Rosistilla ulvae: one gene and its partner. Each later gene encodes a partner of the first gene's protein in a complex. Links are inferred from orthologs where the notes say so. Each region holds a gene or a part of one and is shown in the gene's direction. Other genes may lie near its edges.

Region 1 (8,915 bases):
AGCCACCGCTGGGGGTTCCCATGTAGAACTGCGTGACGTTGTTCTCCATCGTGATGCCGCAATCGGCAAACGATTTGCGGATGCGATCCAACGATTGGCACATCGAACAGGATTGCAGCCCCTGGCAGGACAGGCATCCACATCCGGTATCCGATGCGCTCATTGCGTCGCAGCTCAGGTCGCCACAGGTATCGCAGGAATCGACCGCACAGCAATCGCATGAGCCGAAATCGACGGCGGCGGCGTGTGAGCCTGGAAGCATACTGCCGGCCAGTAACAACGCGAGACTGCCGATTGAAAAAACAACGTGGTTAGACTTCAGCCCGAACATCCTTGTTCGCTCCGTGATTGCGATGACCCAATGGTTTGGCGATTACGAGTGCATCGATCCGTCGCGTTGCGGTCCACTGATAGCGAATCGCGGATTGCCCCCGGGCTGGGGTGGGTTCCAGCCAAAGATTTCTATCGGTGCTGCGATTGGCAAGCTGCCGGTCGATGATGTTCAGATTGCGAGAAATCCCTTTCTCCGGCCCCTATTAATGCGTGGATTTTACGGTTGTCCGGATTGTGATTCGAACGCAGTCGATTGGTGTAGAAAAACATAGGCTTTGAGATGGACTTGGCGAGATTCGCGTTGGAGAAGCTGTACTGAAAAAAGCGGTTGAAGCGACGATGACGACGGATCGTGCCGGTTGTAGGTTCTCATGCATACGTCGCTGAGAATTACTCGCTTTCATTGCGATCGGTGTTTGACTTCCGCAAACCACGCAAACAGACTCGCCAAGGTCGAGCGTTTATCACCAATCGATCTTATTTGCTTGTCGATTGGTCGCCCGAGCGATGTCTCGCAGTCGGCGAGCGTTCCTAAAAAGTGCCGAAATATTTTGAGCTTGGATGGTGCCAGGTTTGGAATTCGCAACCCTAGAGAATCGGTCGCTCGTTCTGCGACAACCTGTTTTTGCTTACGGCAAGGTGATTTGCATTGCCGTTGCGGCAAGGGTGGCGAGCTGCGCCGCAAAACCCAGATGTGGGGGCGGTGCGGGCACCGAGGTAAGCAAGCCGAGTGCCCGTTGGATTTCAAGTAAGAGGCTTGGGACAGGCGAACTATCCGCGTGTTCCAACGCTTCTTCCGAATGGAATCGCAAACCTCAACATTGAATCAGCATCCCGGGTAATTACGGTTTATTGAGGGGAGTTGTCATTGTTGCGGGTCTTTGGGGTAGTGGGACGCCGGATTGGATTCTCTATTTTATAAGTTCGTCTGACGACGAAATTTGCCATGACTACCATGCTGATGCCATCTCCATCGACCTCACAACGGTCGACGGAATTGCAGTTAGATCCTAACATTGCGTTCTACCTAGGGCGACGTTTGCTGATGCAGCGGATCGTGACGTGCCTTCCGCTTGTTGTGGTGGATGCGTGTGTTGTTTCAGGCCTCCTGGCGTTGCTTGCGGTGGTGGGGGCGATGCCCGCGGCGATAACATCGCTCTCGGCGGGCGTGGTGGTTCCCGTCTCGATCGGTTGGGGCTTGTTGCTGGCATCGTATCGGATGTACCCAGCCATCGGAGTCAACCCGGCGATCGAACTGAAACGCTACACGATGGCGTCGACCATCGCTGCGTGTCTGTTGGCGATTGGCGTATTGGGATTCGTCGCGTTCGATTTGGCTAGCGTTTCGATGATCGTGCTTCTCTGGATCGGCTGCTTGGTCGGGTTGCCGATCGCTCGCTATCTGGCTCGACTCCAATTGGCGAAGACCTCTTGGTGGGGAACGCGTTGCATCGTCGTGGGCGATTCCGCGACGGAATATCTGAACGAACAAAAACCTCGCCAACTGACACAGCTTGGGTATCGCGTGCTCGGATACGTTCGCTGCTCGGAGCCCTATTGGGATCAGGAAGAGGGTGGCGTTGAGACGATCGAATACCTCGGTCCGGCCGCGGAATTGCACGACATCTGTCGCAGTCTCAACGCGGCGACGTTGTTGGTCGCCGCAGATCAATGCGATTATTCCGAAGATGCGATGGGCCAGCTTGGATTGCACATCCCTCGAATAGAGCGGATGGAATTTTGTAGTGTCGGTTTCGGACACGATCGATGCCCCGGCTTGGCTCCCGCATCGCACACCGAAAATGGTCTGTTGCAACCGGGCAATCTGATGCTTAAACGATGCATCGATCTGATCGCTGTGTTGGCTGCGGTTCCCGTGCTGTTGCCGTTGATGGCCGCGATCGGGTTATCGATTCGATTGAGCTCGCCGGGACCCGTCTTTTATCGGCACAGCCGTGTGGGGCGGTATGGCCGCACGATCCGCGTTTGGAAATTTCGCACAATGGTCCAAAATGCGGACCAGGTTTTGCAGAGCCATCTAGCGGAAAACCCCGAATTGCGTCGCGAGTGGGAACTCGATCACAAACTGAAACAAGATCCTCGTGTCACCCGCGTCGGTTCGTTTTTGCGAAAGACCAGTCTGGATGAATTGCCGCAATTGATCAATGTTTTGGTTGGCGACATGAGTCTGGTCGGCCCGCGGCCGATCGTCACTGCAGAGATCGAAAAATATGCGGAAGCCTACCCGCTGTACGTTGCCGTCCAGCCCGGGCTGACCGGACTGTGGCAGGTCAGCGGTCGCAACAACACTACCTATGAACGACGCATCGAACTCGATCGCCGGTATGTCAGTTCGTGGTCGGTTTGGTTGGATTGCTACATCTTAACCCGCACGATCAAGACGGTCGCGTTCTGCGAAGGTGCGTACTAGATAGTCACGCTCGGTCCCAGCTGTTCCGCGATCTTGCAGCGTCGCGGTTTGCTGCTCGCCGTCGCACCTTCGGTCCGGCGAACCCATTCCAACGCAACTCGCGGACGAGGCAACGCGTCGCCGATCGTTTTCATCTGAACGCAGCGATGATAGCATTGGCCGAACGTCTCTCGCCGCGTTGTGTCGTATTGAACCCATACGATGCTCAAGCCGTGGGGATTTTCCTACCGATCAAGTTTCGCAGCGGCATCGCGCGCCGCAACACCCGTCTATTCTACTTTCAGCGGAGCGACGCGAATCGATGCCCACACGAATTGAAAAACTGCGAGATTTGCTAGCCCAGCAATCTGTCGATTGTCTGCTGGTGACCGGCGAAACCGATGTCCGCTATTTGTCCGGCTTCACCGGCGATAGCAGCTATCTTTTGATCTCCGGATCGCGAGCGGCGATCCTCAGCGACCGGCGTTACGAGACGCAGATCGAACAAGAGTGTGGCGACCTGGAAGCGTTTGTCCGCGGTCCCGAGCGGACGATGACCCAATTGGTTGGCCAAGCGGTCGAGGACTTCTCTGTCAAAACGGTCGGCTTGGACGCAAATGATATCAGTTGGGGATTGGCGGAAGGCTTTCGATCGGTCCTGGCGAATCAGACCTTGGTCCCAGCCAACGGGCTCGTGCCGCAATTGCGTCAAATTAAAGAAGCGTCGGAAATCGAGACGATTCGCGAAGCGGTGCGGATTGCGGAGCGAACGTTTTTGGCGATCCGAGCGACGTTGCGGCACGGACAAACCGAACTCGAAATCGCTCATAACGTCGAACACTGGATCCGTCACTTTGGCGGCGAAGGTTGCGGCTTTGCTACCATTGCGGCGATTGGACCCAATGCCGCCCTGCCGCATGCCCAGCCAGGCCAGCGACGGATCGGCGACGATCCCGCGCTACTGCTCGATTGGGGAGCCAAATATAAAGGGTATACGAGCGATTTGACACGGATGACGGCGATTGGTGCCCCGTCGGCCGAAATGGCGGAAATTTATCCTGTCGTTTTGGAGGCTCAAATGGCAGCAATTTCGGCGATTGGCCCTGGCGTTGCCTTGAAAACTGTCGACGCCGCAGCGCGCGACGTGATCGCTGACGCCGGATTTGGGGATTACTTCAGCCACGGTTTGGGGCATGGAATCGGTTTGCAAGTCCATGAATCGCCCCGAATTTCGGCAATCACTGAAGGGGAGCTGCAAACGGGGATGATCGTCACCGTCGAACCGGGGATCTACCTACCCGGGAAACTGGGGGTGCGGATCGAAGATGATGTCTTGGTGACCGAAAATGGCTACGAAGTCTTATCGAGTTTGCCAAAGGGTCTCGATGATTGCACGGTAATCCTGTAAAAAGTGACCCGGCGTACCAATGGGTGCGCTAATGCCTGCGGAGTTCGTCGATTACAACGAGCTCGCGGCTACCACCCCCGTCCATGCCAAATATAGTACAACGCAACGAACTGCGATGCCAATCGCTGTATGAGACGCTTTTAGGTGTCGTTGTGGAACCCATGTTGGAGTGAACATGTCAGGCGACGTTTTTGATATCGAACAGATCCGCAAGCTCGTCGAGCTGATGGAAGAGCACAACCTTGCCGAAGTTGATTTGAAGCAGGACGAGAAACAAATCAAACTTTGTCGTGGCGGAGTCGCTGCAGCCCCCGCTCCGATGATGATGCAAGCGCCGGTCGCTGCGGCAGCGCCGGCACCGGTTGCCGCTGCGGAGACCGATGGCGCGAACATCGCGATCATCAAGGCTCCGATGGTCGGCACGTTCTACGCGCGTCCAAATCCTGAATCCCCCACGTTTGTTAACGTAGGTGACTCGATCAACGCTGAGACAACTATTTGTATCGTCGAAGCGATGAAAGTCTTCAACGAAATCCCAGCGGAGATCTCGGGCAAAGTCGTTGCTGTGTTGGCCAAAGATGGCGAAGCTGTCGATTTTGGCAAACCATTGTTCAAAATCGACACCTCGGCGTAACGCATCGCGATGTCTCCCAAACGCTGACCGCGACGCATTGGCGTCGCGAGCGTCAGTGTCCCAACGCTTCAAATCGCCGGTAGCCGGTCTTCGATCGGCTGCCAGGTTATCCAACAACGCCCGCCTCAGCCCCTGGAAATTTTCAATCGGATGTATAACCGGATCCTCATTGCAAACCGTGGTGAAATCGCGCTGCGAATTATCCGTGCCTGCCGCGAAATGGGCATTGAATCGGTCGCCGTTTACAGCGAAGCGGATCGCGAATCGGCGCATGTCCGGTTGGCGGACGCGGCGTTTTGTATCGGTCCGGCGCGAAGTGCGGAAAGCTATCTGCGGATCGATCAAGTGATCAGCGCGGCCGAAGTGGGCGGTGCCGAGGCGATCCACCCCGGTTATGGCTTTCTCGCCGAAAACGCTGACTTCAATGAGGTCTGCCGCAGCTGTAACATCGATTTCATCGGACCACTGCCCGAATCGATGGAAATGCTTGGCGATAAGAACTCCGCCCGCGCCCTGGCGCAATCCGCTGGCGTCCCTGTGGTTCCTGGCAGCGACGGACTGTTGACCGACACCGAAGAAGCATTGGCCGTCGCCAAGACGATCGGATACCCGGTGTTGATCAAAGCGACTGCCGGTGGTGGTGGTAAAGGGATGCGAGTTGCGGAGTCGCCCGAGGTGCTCGAGACCGCGTTGCAACAGGCCCGTCAAGAAGCCGAAGCAGCGTTTGGAAACGGCGGCGTCTATCTGGAGAAGTTTATCGAACAGCCGCGGCATATCGAAGTTCAGATCATCGCCGATCAACAAGGGAACGTCGTCCATCTGCACGAACGCGATTGTTCGGTTCAACGCCGCCATCAAAAATTGATCGAAGAGGCGCCGTCGCCGTTGTTGCCCGACAAGCGACGTAAAGAGATCTGCGACGCAGCGGTTCGGATGATTCAGAACGCGAACTATTACAACGCCGGTACTGTCGAATTTATCGTCGACAAGAACGATGACTTCTACTTTATCGAGGTCAACGCGCGGATTCAGGTCGAACATCCGGTAACCGAAATGGTGACCGGGGTCGATCTGATCAAGCAACAGATCTGTGTCGCCGCGGGGCAACCGTTGCCATTCACCCAGGATGACATCCAATGTCGCGGGTCGTCGATCGAATGTCGGATCAACGCCGAAAACCCCGATAAGAACTTCATGCCCAACCCGGGTAAAATCGAATCGTTTTTCGCTCCCGGAGGACTCGGCGTCCGCTTTGATTCGCACGTCTACGCCGGCTACACCGTCCCTCCTTATTACGATTCGATGATCGGCAAATTGATTGTCCATCGTCCGACTCGCGAGGAAGCGATCGCTTGCATGTTGCGAGCACTCTACGAATTGGAAGTGGGCGGGATCGCGACGACTGCTTCGCTGCATCGCAAGATCCTGGAGCACCCCGAATTCATCGAAGGGCGTCACGATACGACCTTTATTGCGCGAGAATTCAGTTCCTGATCGTCCAGGTTGAGGTTTACGCCAGCGCGCCGCGACGTCTATACTTCGCCGCCGCTCGACCGAGATGGGATCTCGGTGATGCTGCGTTTTCCTCAGAAATCCTTGGGACGACGAATGTACCGTTGGGTTCTTTGCTTCCGCTACTTGCGGACTCGCTATATCGCCTTGGCTTCGATTATCAGTGTCACCCTTGGGGTGGCCACGCTGATTGTGGTCAACAGTGTCATGGCGGGTTTCTCCGCCGAAATGCATTCACGGATGAACGAACTGCTCTCGGACGTCGTCATCGACTGTCACAGCAGTGGCGGCATGCCCGACCAAGAGAAGCATCTGGAACGCATCCGCCGCGTGACGGGGGACAAGTTGGTTGGCACAACGTGCAGTGTTCACGTTCCGGCGATGCTGGGAATCGAACACAACGGCCAATTGATCACCAAACAGATCAATCTGATCGGGGTCGATCCAAAAACATACGGCGATGTGAGTGACTTCGGTCGCTGTCTGCTGCACCCCGACAACCGCGATACCGCGTCGTTTGAACTGCATGACAGCGGCTACGGCAGCGATCGAAAACACTTCCCCGAATCGGGATGGGTCTATCGTCGGGCTTGGGCCGTCTATCAAAAAGCTTATCAGCAAGAGATCCGTCAGGCCGAAGCGGCTCGCAAAGCGGCCGGTCAAACCTCGGGACCAACGGCTGGGCCGAGCATCGATTCGTTTGGTTCGGATGGCATGTTTTCCCAGGTCGCCGAAGAGAACGCCGCTCGCGAATTCGACCCCGAAAAAGAACAGTTCTGCGGAATCATCCTTGGGATCACGACCTGCAGCACACGTTTCCGGGATCCCGATGGCGAGGTTGGCGATTACTATTATTGCCGTCCCGGGGATGACGTACGCGTGATTTTCCCCAACGCCGGCGATGACACCAAAGCGCTCAACCAACACTTCACCGTCGTCGATTTGTACGAGAGTGGGATGAGTGAATACGATTCGACGTTTGCCTTTGTGCCGTTGAATCGGTTGCAAGAGTTTCGTGGAATGGTCGATCCGACGACGGGTGTTCGCAGCATTACGACGATTCAATTGAAACTGGCCGAGGGAACCAACCTGGCTGAAGTGCGAGACGCTTTGCGAGCGGAGTTTCCACCCGATATCTACGCTTACAACATTCAAACATGGCAGGACATGCAAGGCCCGTTGTTGGCCGCGGTCCGGTTGGAAACGACGATCCTGAACGTGCTGTTGTTCCTGATCATCGCCGTTGCCGGTTTTGGGATTCTGGCCACGTTCTTCATGATCGTCGTCGAAAAGACTCGCGACATCGGAATCCTGAAAGCTCTCGGCGCCTCCAACACGGGCGTGATGAGCATCTTCCTCAGCTATGGCCTGTTGTTAGGGATCGCGGGATCGGGAGTCGGACTGTTGGGAGGACTCACCTTCGTTCACTATATCAATGACATCGCGGGCCTGATCGAAAAGATCACGGGGCAAGAGGTCTTTGATCCAACGGTCTACTACTTCAACTCGATTCCCACGATCATTCACCCGGTAACCGTTGTGTGGGTCATGATCGGTGCTGTGGCAATCGCGGTGATGGCAAGTGTTCTTCCTGCGTTGCGCGCGGCGCGAATGCATCCTGTAATGGCGCTTCGTTATGAGTAATCCAATTATGAACCAAGTCATCAAAACCGAATCGTCAGCGTTTGCCCAAGGTGTGGCACCAGAGGGCGAACCGATCATGTCGGTTCGCGGTTTGGTCAAAAGTTATCACAAGAATCGCATCGAAGTTCCCGTGCTGCGGGGCGTCGATTTCGATATCGAAGTCGGTAGCATGACGTCGTTGGTCGGCCGTAGCGGCAGCGGCAAAAGCACGCTGATGCATTTGATGGCGACGCTGGATCACCCCGACCAAGGGGAGGTGTCGTTCAACGGCGCTCGGATCGATAACGCTTCGGCGCGGCAACGCGATTATTACCGAAATCATCAGATCGGGATGATCTTCCAGTTCTATCATCTTCTGCCCGAACTGACCGCGTTGGAAAACGTGATGGTTCCGACCATGATCGCTCGACGTCTGTTTTCGTTTCTGGGCGTTCGCAAGACAGCGCAAGAACGTGCCGAGCAGTTGTTGGAAATGGTCGGTCTGACGCACCGACGTCATCATCGGCCGAGCGAAATGAGTGGCGGCGAGATGCAACGCGCAGCGATTGCTCGCGCTTTGATGAACAATCCGACGTTGCTTTTGGCCGATGAACCAACCGGGAATTTGGACAGCAGCACCGGCCATGGGATTCTGGAACTGCTGCAAAAATTGAACGAAGACAATCGCTTAACAATCGTGATGATCACCCATGACGATGCGATCGCCCGACAGGCAGATCGAGCGGTCCGTTTGGAAAACGGTTTAGTCGTCGAACAGGACGACGCGTTGCGTGTGGTTCATTGATCGTTGCCGTAAACGCCGCTTGAACTGCGTTTCAGCGCGTTACCAGCCATCGAATATAGAGTTCGCCGCGAAGATAAATTCCGTGGCCGGATGAAAACAAAGCTTCTATATGAACCGGGCAATCCTGCTGCTTCTAACGCTTCCATCGATCGGGCTGGTTCCTGGTTGCGCGAATTGGAAAGAGGCGAAT
Region 2 (8,994 bases), 2.4 Mb from region 1 along the record:
GAGCCACAAGATGATGATCGATTTCGGCCGCACAGGCTTCGAGGATTGTTCGCTGCCGCGAGCCAGTTGGTTGGCCAATGCGGTCATGCTGAGTGCGCCGGCGGATTGCAACAGCGAGCGCCGCGAGAGGTGAGCGTGTGAACCACAGTCGATGTTCATGGAATGGACTTCCGCAGGCGAGTGGGGGTTAATGGTTCCAGCTGAATTCGCTGCTGTTGATCAGGATCCAATACAGGTCTTCGACGAACTGTCGACGCGAGACGCCCTGTTCGGATTGTCGAATCCAAGCGGCCGACTCTTCGTCGGTCGGCCGCCGATTTAAGATCGATAGATACGTGATCTCCACGGCGTGGGCGTCGTCGGTGGCGAACATCGCGATCTGCGACGACGCATTCATGAACGGGTTCTCCCCGGTCCGCTCGTTGACAAGTTTGCCATTCATCGCCAACAGCCGTTGCGTAATCGTGATCGCATCCTGTCCAAATTCGTCTTCGCCGGTGTCGCCATAACGATTGATGAAGTCGTTCTTCTCGCCGAAGGCTTGCAGTTGAACCAGCAGAGCCGATTGGCGATCGAGCGTGGCCAGACGGCACGACTGGATGATCGAACTGGCAACCTGTTCGGGACGCAGACGAATCAGCGGGTAGACCGCCCAAGCCTGCTCGTGTTCGCTGGTGACTTCGAAGTCGCAGCGACTGTCGAGTTGAAAGGTTTGCAGATGACTGATGATCCGGATCAAGCGACGCAGGTCCCAGTCATGCTCGGCAAAATCGTGAGCCAACCGATCCAGGCCAGCCGGGAAGGGACCGTGCAACGGGATGTCATCGACTGGATCGGACAACGGTTTACCAAACATCAACGCCCAGACGCGATTGACCGCAGCGCGGGCGGCGGGGATGTTTTCGGGATGGGTGACCCAGTGGGCGAGCTGTTGCCGCGTGGGAAGGTCGTCGGCGGCGGGATCGGTCGTCAGCAGTTCGGGCAGAAACGGGACGATCGGTTCGACCTCTTCGGTCTCGTCCTCGTAAAGGAATTGATATTCGTAAGCCTCGCCGTCGTCGCGAATCCCCTGAATCGAATTCGCAGCGGTGCTGTAGAAGGCGGCAAGGTGATGGAAGTCGCGCTGCGTTCCTTCGAGCGGTTCCGAAGTGGTTCCCAAGTTGACGTTGCCCAGAAAGTCGTCGTGACACTCCAGGCAATCGATCCGCATTCCCAAGAACGCGCGGCTGGTGCGGGCTGCCAGGCGGACCGGATCGACGCGGCCTTTCTCCGTGGTGTCCAACGTCACGGTGAGGAAGTTGACTTGCGGATTTTCGGTCCAGATCCCTTTGGCGGTTATCAGTTGGCGGACGATCTGCGAGTAGGGAACTTGATCGTGCAGTTGTTGCGACAGCCAGGTGATAAAGCGTCGGCGGCGGTAGACGATAAAAGGGCCTTCGTCGGCGCCGACGTATGCGCGGCCCAGACGTTCGGCCCAGTAGTCGGCGAAGCGGTGGTCGGCTAACAAGCGTTCGGTCAACGCATCGACCTGCGTCCCTTCGGGCAGCGACTCCAACCATCGCATATCCTCCAGCGAGATGCTGCTGCCGATCAGCGCCAGCGAGACGCGGCGACTGACCGTCTGCCAATCGGCGGCCGGTGCTGTCGACAAACTCTCGCGAGTCCATGTTGTTTCGAATTCGGCGTCGACATCGCGAACCACCTCCATCCAATCGGCGGTCTCGCTGGCCGTGGTGCCTTTCGGTATCGGCGGCGGCTGCGTCGATCGTCCATCGCCCGATAGGCCGTTGGCAAGGTAGCCGACGCCCAGCAAGCCCACGGCTGCCAGGAGCGTCCAACGTGCGAGCGATTGATACCATTTCATGTTGTCATCACCGGACGCGATTTGTGGTTTCGCAGGGGAATGTGGTTATCGAAACGGTCGTGAGACGTAATCCAATATAACGTTCGCCAGCATTCGTTGCGGGTTTATTGCTAGCACGAATTACTAGCACGAAGCGCAAGCGAGTGTTAACGGTTCGCTCACGAAACGCAGGCGAGGCGATCGTTCCTACGCGTATCACTCGCTTGCGCTTCGTGCTGGTATGGCGGACGCATCGAACGCACTTTCGCGGAGCGAAAGGCGACCATCACACTGTTCGTTGAGCGGTGGGGAAGCTTGGTCGGAAAAAGCGATATTCGAAAGAAAGTTTGTTCAGACCTCGTCGGCGACTATTAATTCGACGATGCCGTCGCGATCGCGGATCGGGAACGTTTCGGCCAAGTTGCGGCCGCTGATCGTATGCCGCCCCGAAGTGAGTTCGAATTGCCAGCCGTGCCAGGGACAGGTGACGCAGCCGTCGCGAACCGCTCCATCGGCCAACGGTCCGCCTTGATGCGGGCAGATTCCATCGATCGCAAACAATTGGCCATCGACTCGAAAGACGGCGACGATCCGCGTGCCGACAAGGAACTCGCGGCCAATCCCCTCTTCGATCTCTTCGGATTTGGCGATCGTTGTCCAGTTTTCAGCGGCGTTCATATTCGGTTCCGTCATCGGGCAGGTATGCCTCTAATTTAACAGCGGCAGCGTTTGCTTGGCCGCGGCGCTGGCGATCGCTGTGTCGACGATCTGTTGTCCGATCCGCGAGGTTTCCGGTGAGAGTGGCCCTTCGATCGGCAATCGGTTTTCCAAACAGTGGATCAGGTAGGCGACGGGATTGCTGTCGATCAGCGGCATCGCATCGACGGGGATCTCCACGCCGGCGGGCTCTTCGCGGGTCTGCAGTCGGACCGTCGGTTGGTAATCGAAACATCCGATCGTTCCTTCGGTGCCGACGATCACAAATCCGCATCGCGGTTGCGGTTGGTGTGTCCAAGGATCGGTGAACGTTCCCCAACGGGTCTCCAACTTGCTGAGTCCGGTTGCATAACGGAGCACCGCCACGCAGTGCTCGTCGACTTCCAGCCCCGCCGGTTGGTCGACGACCGCCGTGACTTCGATCGGGCGTTGGCCGCCGTTGAACCATGTCGCCAACGTCGCTCCATAGCCCAGGTAATCCAACAACGCTCCGCCGCCAGCCGCCTTCTGATAGAACCAGCTGTTCGGTTTGTCGGCGGCAATCTGCTCCGCCGTTCGCTGCTGCTTGCCGGCCGCATGGTGCAGCGGTCCGCGATTGCCGTCGTAATAATGAACCTCGATCACGTCGCCGATCGTCCCTTCGCGGATCAATCGATGAGCGGTGCGATGGGTGGGAAACCAGGCCATCGGCCAATTGATCGCCAGCGTTCGATCAGCCCGCTGCGCCGCGTCGATCATCGAATCGGCTTCGGCGAGCGACGCCGCCATCGGTTTTTCGATCAGCACATCAACTCTATGAGCCATCACACGCTCGGTCCACAGTCCGTGCCCCGCAGCGGCCGGGCACAACAGCACGATGTCGGGCTGTGTCTGGTCCAAGCAAGCCTGCCAATCGCTGAAGACCTTTTCGCTGGGCAGTTGCAATTCCTCGATCGCTTGCTGCATGCGATCGGGTTGTTCATCGCACAGGCCAACGATTTCGACGTCGGGAATCGCCGCGGCCAGCCGCAAGTTGTCGCCCATGTGAAAATGTTCGAAGTTGATACCGGCGATTTTCCAACGTGCCATCGGGTGTGTCTTTCAATAGGTTGGGGATGCACGCCAGTTCCACTTGAGGGGGTGCGAGAGCGATTGAGCGGTCGGTCAGCCGCTTCGACGAACGTGGAGAACTGACGACTTGGGGATGACGGCAGTTTGGGGCGGCAAGTTTGCCGAAGCTCAAACATTTATCAGCCCTGCCGAAACGTCCTTTTACGTGCGACGCAGTGAAAGCTGATTACAATAATCGTATGCTCGCACGCACGCAGGTCGCACGCTATATGCCTAGAAGAAAGTGCAGCGGTATCGTAGGCTAACGGGAGTCGAAGCGTTGCCGGGCCCACTTCTGAATGCGGGCTGGTGAAATCGACGCAGCGAATAATCGCGATTACCGATACACTTGGATTGCGAACAAGGCGAAATTAGTTACTTCACTGACCCTTTGATGGGTGAATAATTGCATGGCGACCGTCGAATCGAACAGCGAAGCCCCGAATACCAAAAAACGCGGTATTCCTGAGGGATTGTGGATTAAATGCCCCGGATGTCTGTCGAGCGTCTACCGCAAAGAGGTCCAACGGCGGCTGAATGTCTGCCCTAAATGCGACCACCATCTTTACGTTTCGGCAGCCGATCGGGTCGAACAGGTCTTGGATGAAGGGACGTTTGAGGCTTGGGACGAAGAGCTGAGGCCCACCGATCCCTTGGAATTTGCTGACCGAAAACGTTATGCCGAGCGATTGCTAGCCGAACAGAAGCGGACCGGATTGGTCGATGCTGCTCTGACCGGCACCGGGATGATTCGGGCTCGCCGGGTTGCGTTTGGAGTTACCGACAGTGCGTTTATCATGGGGAGCATGGGCTCGGTTGTTGGCGAGCGGTTGACGCGGTTGATCGAACGAGCGACCGAACAGAACCTACCCTTGATCATTATTAGTGGCTCCGGCGGCGGGGCTCGGATGCACGAAGGGATCTTGTCGCTGATGCAGATGGCGAAGGTCTCCGCGGCGTTGGCTCGGTATCACGAATCGGGCGGCCTGTTTATCAGCGTACTGACCAACCCCACTATGGGTGGGGTTGCTGCCAGTTTCGCTTCGTTGGGAGATCTCTGTTTCGCTGAGCCCAAGGCGCTGATCGGTTTCGCCGGACCGCGGACGATCAAAGCGACGATCGGCATCGAATTGCCCGAGGGCTTTCAGACCAGCGAATTCCTGTTGGAGCACGGTTTTATCGATCGTATCGTCGCTCGCGATCGACTGAAATCGGAGATCGCTCGCGTCATCGACTACTGTGGCAAATAAAACTCCTTCTCTCGACTGCGATTACGTTTATGGGACTGCTGGATAAAATTCAATCGCTGATCGGCAAAAAGAAGACGGAAGAGGGAGATTCCGACGCCGCTGTGGCTCCGGCGAGCAAGCGGACCAAGGGGAGCAACAGCCTGGACGTCGAAGCCCGCTTTGAGCGGATGCGGTCGGCCGTTTCGGGGACGATGAGTAACTTCATCACCGCCCGGGATCGGCAATACAACCGCGTCGTCGGGCTGAAATTGTGCGACGCCGAAAAAGTAGCCACCTTCGAAGCCCGCTTCAAAGGCCTCAAGAAACCGATCGAAGGGGCGATCGCTGTGCAAATGCAGCACCCCAACGTTGTCGAGACCTACGAATATGGCACCACCAAGCAGGGGCAACCCTATCTGGTGATGGAATATGTCGACGGCCCTGGGCTGTTGCAGGTCATCCAGACGCGGAAAGAAGAGACCTTGGCGGGGAAGCGTTTATCGTTGATCCGACAGATGGCCGAGGGGATGAAGTACGTCCACGAGAAGGGGTTCATTCACCGCGACATCTGCCCTCGCAACTTCATCTGTTCCGCCGACATGGAGCGGGTGAAGCTTATTGATTTCGGTTTGACCGTTCCCGCGTTGCCCCCCTACATGCAGCCGGGCAACCGAACCGGGACGCCTCTTTATATGGCACCGGAAATCGTTCGCCGCCGGCAGACCGATCAACGCGTCGACGTGTTCGCCTTTGGCGTTTCGATCTACACGTTGTGTGCTTTCGATTTTCCTTGGCCGGTCAACGACACCACCGGCAAAGCGGCGCTACAGCACGACACCCATCCGCCGACTCCGATTTTGGAGTTCCGCCCCGATCTGAATCCTGTGCTTGCGACGGCGATCATGCGATGTATCAGCCCCAACGTGCAGGACCGGATGCCATCGATGGAAGCCTTCTTAAGGCAGATCAAAGGGGTCAGGTCGGAGCAGAAGTCGGCGACCTAATTCGAAACCGGGCTCGCAAACCGGTGGACTCATGAGTTCCCCAACCGGCAAACTTGGGGACGATTCGGGGGCGGCGAGTCGCTGTACAGCTGGTAATTCGCTCATTCGCTGCAACCACACCCCCTCTTGCGAGGCATTTTGGGATTCGTGGTTTAATGTTTGAATCATTTTCTGGCGCTGACTATACTTCAAACGTGCTTCAATATTTGTCCGGTCCTAACCTTGTCTGTCGTCCAATTCTCGTGCGACCTGACGGGCAAACTCGGTTCGCTCCGTAACGTGTAGGGAAACCTTCCATGACCTTTCTGGGAAAGATATTTTCAGCGCTGATTTTTGTGCTCAGCATGAGCTTCTTGTTGCTCGCCATCATGGTTACCGCAACGCACAAAAACTGGCGCGACGCCGCAATCAATCCATCGACCGGTCTCAAGCAGATGGTCGAAGCGAAGGAGCGGGGAATCAAACAGTTGCAGGAGTCGTTGACTCGTGCCGAAGTCGCGTTGGCTCACGAGCGAGCTGCTCGGCGGACCGCGCTTGCGGCGCTGCAGACCGAAGCTTCGGAGCTGAAAAGCAACCTGCAGAATGCGGTCAGCGAAGTTCAGACGTTAGAAGGTTTGAAGACTGCGTTGACTCAAGAGGTCAACACGCAGACTCAAGAATTGACTCGTCTAACGACCGAGAACTCCGACCTGCGGATGCAGATTCGCAAGGAACGCGAAGATCGCGATCAATTGTTCTACACCGCCGCTCGGGTCAGCGATGAACTGAACGCGACCAAGGGTGTCGTTTCGGAGATGCAAGAACGCAACGGTCAATTGATCGCTCAGAACACTCGTTACAAAGAAGTGATCACGGCAGCGGACATCAACCCCGAGGATCCGATCGACAACGCTCCGCCCAAACGTAATGGCGTCGTCTTGTTGGTCAGCCAGCCCAGCCGTTTGGTGCAGGTTTCGATCGGTTACGACGAAGGCTTGCGAGAGGGACATTTTCTGGAGGTCACGCGCGGTGGCAAGTATCTGGGACGGCTGCGTGTTCGCAAGACCGAACCGAATCAAAGCGTAGCTGAGATCCTGCCCGAGCTGCAGAGCGGAATCATGAAGGAGGGCGACCGTGTCGACACAAGCATCAAATAGCGTCAAGCAGAAGCAAGCGTTAAGTGTTTATACGGTGATGTTGATCTGCAGTGCTTTGGCCCTGTTTATCGCCTGCATCCTGCTGTATTACGAACTCAAGGCCTACGGTGATTTCCCTTATTGGAACACTCGCGACGCTCAACCGGCATCGGCATCGATCGCCCCCGTCCTACGGACCTTCTTGGCATAGCCAGCTGGCATATTGCTAGCAATTCTTCCTGCACTGCCAATCGGTAAACTGTACCGATTGGCAAAGTGGCGACCTTGGCAGAGTGCATTTTATCTGCCATCTGAATTGGATTGATTGCGTTGTCTTGCATCGCGTTCCGATCAAATCCGCATAGTGCGAGCGACAACATTTGAGGCCCGCCATTCAGGTCCATCCGCTATCTCAAGCGATGTGTGTCAGGAGGTAAACGTGCCACGTTTATCGATCATTATTCCGCTGCGATCCCATTCCGAAGACTTCGAAACCACATTGGTTTCCGTGCTGGAGAATCGTCCCGATGATTGTGAAGTGATCGTTGCCCACGACGGCAATTATGAAGACCCCTTTGAACTGGCCGGTGAGGTTTGTTTTGCTGTCGGTAACGACTGCACGCTGCTGAACCTCGTGCGGGCGGGCAGCGAAATCGCCACCAGTCCAATCGTTCACGTGTTGGCAGATGGCTTTCAAGCCACCTCCGGCTGGACCGATTCGATCGACGAAACCTTTGCCGATCACGACGTTGCTTGCGCTTCGCCGTTGGTTTGCGACATGGACGATCACGATCTGATCCTGGCTGCCGGTTGGACCACCAATGCGCTGCGGTTGCGACGTCCGATCGCCCACGGTGCGACGGCGGTTGGTCGCTTGGAAGCAGACCGGATCAGCGGACTGTTTCTGGCTGCATCGTTCTGGAGAGTTTCGGCGCTCCGGCAGTGCTTAAAAGCCAGTTCGGTCGCCACCGCAGTCGACTTCGAAGCCTTCGCATCGCGGTGGGTGAAGAAGGCGGCTTACGATATTCAGATCGCTGGCGAATCGCGAGTCACGACGTACGAAGATGCCGTCGAGATCGAGAGCGTTGGATTCCGCACGGGATATCAATTGCAATCGGCTGGCCCAGCCAGCGGTGCCGCGGCAACGATCGGTTTTGCGATGCTGTCTTGTTTGACTCAGCCGCATCGGTTCGGAACCTGGACCACGGCAGCAGGCCGGGTTGCAGCTTCGATCTTGGCCGGCAAGCGTCGCCAAGAGATCGATCGCGATCTGCGAAAGCTTGCCTCGGCGTCGATCGAATCGCCCCAGGCGTTCGTGGAATCCCAGCCGCAGACGCTGGCATTCCCCGTCTCCGAACCGCTTCGCCGCGCAGCGTAACGCTGTGCCGTTGGCGGCGGACAAATCAGGGTTTCCATTTGAGGTATCAGCCGGCACGCGCTAGCGTCCGGTTCGCTTGGACAGCCGGCACGCTAACGCATGCCGGCTGTTTGTCGGTCGATCTGCCAGCGTGTTTGCTCTCCGCTGGCGATCTGTCTCACCCGGATCGATTCAAGCGTACCGATCGTGTACGGCTGCCATTGTGTCGGTGGTGTCTTGTGTAGGTGACCTGCCAACGCTGCGATCGGGCCGCTGTGCGAGACGGCGATCAGAGTTTTCGGTCGATCGTGGCCAGATGGATTCAGTTGTTCGCTGAACCACTGGGCGACGCGCGCTTGCATCTGGGAAGTGGTTTCGCCACCGGGCGGTCGATAGTGATCGGGATCTTCGATGAGGCCATCGAAGTTGTCGGGATCGCTCGCGTAGGCGGCGTCCCAGGTTTGCCCCTGCCAATCTCCGTAGTCGCGCTCTCGCAAGCGATGATCCTCGATGCAGGGAACTGCGCCGCCGTACGCTTGGGCGATCTCTTCCGCCAAGAATCGGGTGCGTGACAGGCCGCTGTGGAAGATGACCGACGGGTGAAAGCGTTCGCTCAGCTGTCGAGCTGCCTGCCGAGAGT

The links.
Region 2: the proteins of accC (region 1) and accD are in contact, whole or in part, in a solved structure (PDB 8UXZ), measured with the Escherichia coli proteins. The link is inferred for Rosistilla ulvae from one-to-one orthologs.

What each region holds. Positions count from the first base shown.
Region 1 is NZ_CP036261.1:4,845,472-4,854,386, reverse strand. Bases 4,233-7,107 are described here. They hold accC (acetyl-CoA carboxylase biotin carboxylase subunit), read left to right. Parts: upstream 4,233-4,935; coding sequence 4,936-6,279; downstream 6,280-7,107. Other genes in these bases: EC9_RS17100 (ABC transporter permease), read left to right, coding at 6,394-7,107; accB (acetyl-CoA carboxylase biotin carboxyl carrier protein), read left to right, coding at 4,327-4,785. In the rest of the region: EC9_RS17130 (carbohydrate porin), read right to left, coding at 1-163; EC9_RS17125 (exopolysaccharide biosynthesis polyprenyl glycosylphosphotransferase), read left to right, coding at 1,280-2,764; EC9_RS17120 (hypothetical protein), read right to left, coding at 2,761-2,973; EC9_RS17115 (M24 family metallopeptidase), read left to right, coding at 3,066-4,151; more of EC9_RS17100, read left to right, coding at 7,108-7,941; EC9_RS17095 (ABC transporter ATP-binding protein), read left to right, coding at 7,934-8,725; EC9_RS17090 (hypothetical protein), read left to right, coding at 8,835-8,915. UniProt on the Escherichia coli protein: This protein is a component of the acetyl coenzyme A carboxylase complex; first, biotin carboxylase catalyzes the carboxylation of the carrier protein and then the transcarboxylase transfers the carboxyl group to form malonyl-CoA.
Region 2 is NZ_CP036261.1:7,268,691-7,277,684, reverse strand. Bases 3,026-5,979 are described here. They hold accD (acetyl-CoA carboxylase, carboxyltransferase subunit beta), read left to right. Parts: upstream 3,026-4,059; coding sequence 4,060-4,899; downstream 4,900-5,979. Other genes in these bases: EC9_RS25615 (serine/threonine-protein kinase), read left to right, coding at 4,929-5,882; EC9_RS25625 (Gfo/Idh/MocA family protein), read right to left, coding at 3,026-3,628. In the rest of the region: EC9_RS25640 (DUF1501 domain-containing protein), read right to left, coding at 1-159; EC9_RS25635 (DUF1553 domain-containing protein), read right to left, coding at 188-1,864; EC9_RS25630 (Rieske (2Fe-2S) protein), read right to left, coding at 2,195-2,521; more of EC9_RS25625, read right to left, coding at 2,552-3,025; EC9_RS25610 (hypothetical protein), read left to right, coding at 6,179-7,018; EC9_RS25605 (hypothetical protein), read left to right, coding at 6,996-7,208; EC9_RS25600 (glycosyltransferase family A protein), read left to right, coding at 7,437-8,375; EC9_RS25595 (histidine phosphatase family protein), read right to left, coding at 8,468-8,994.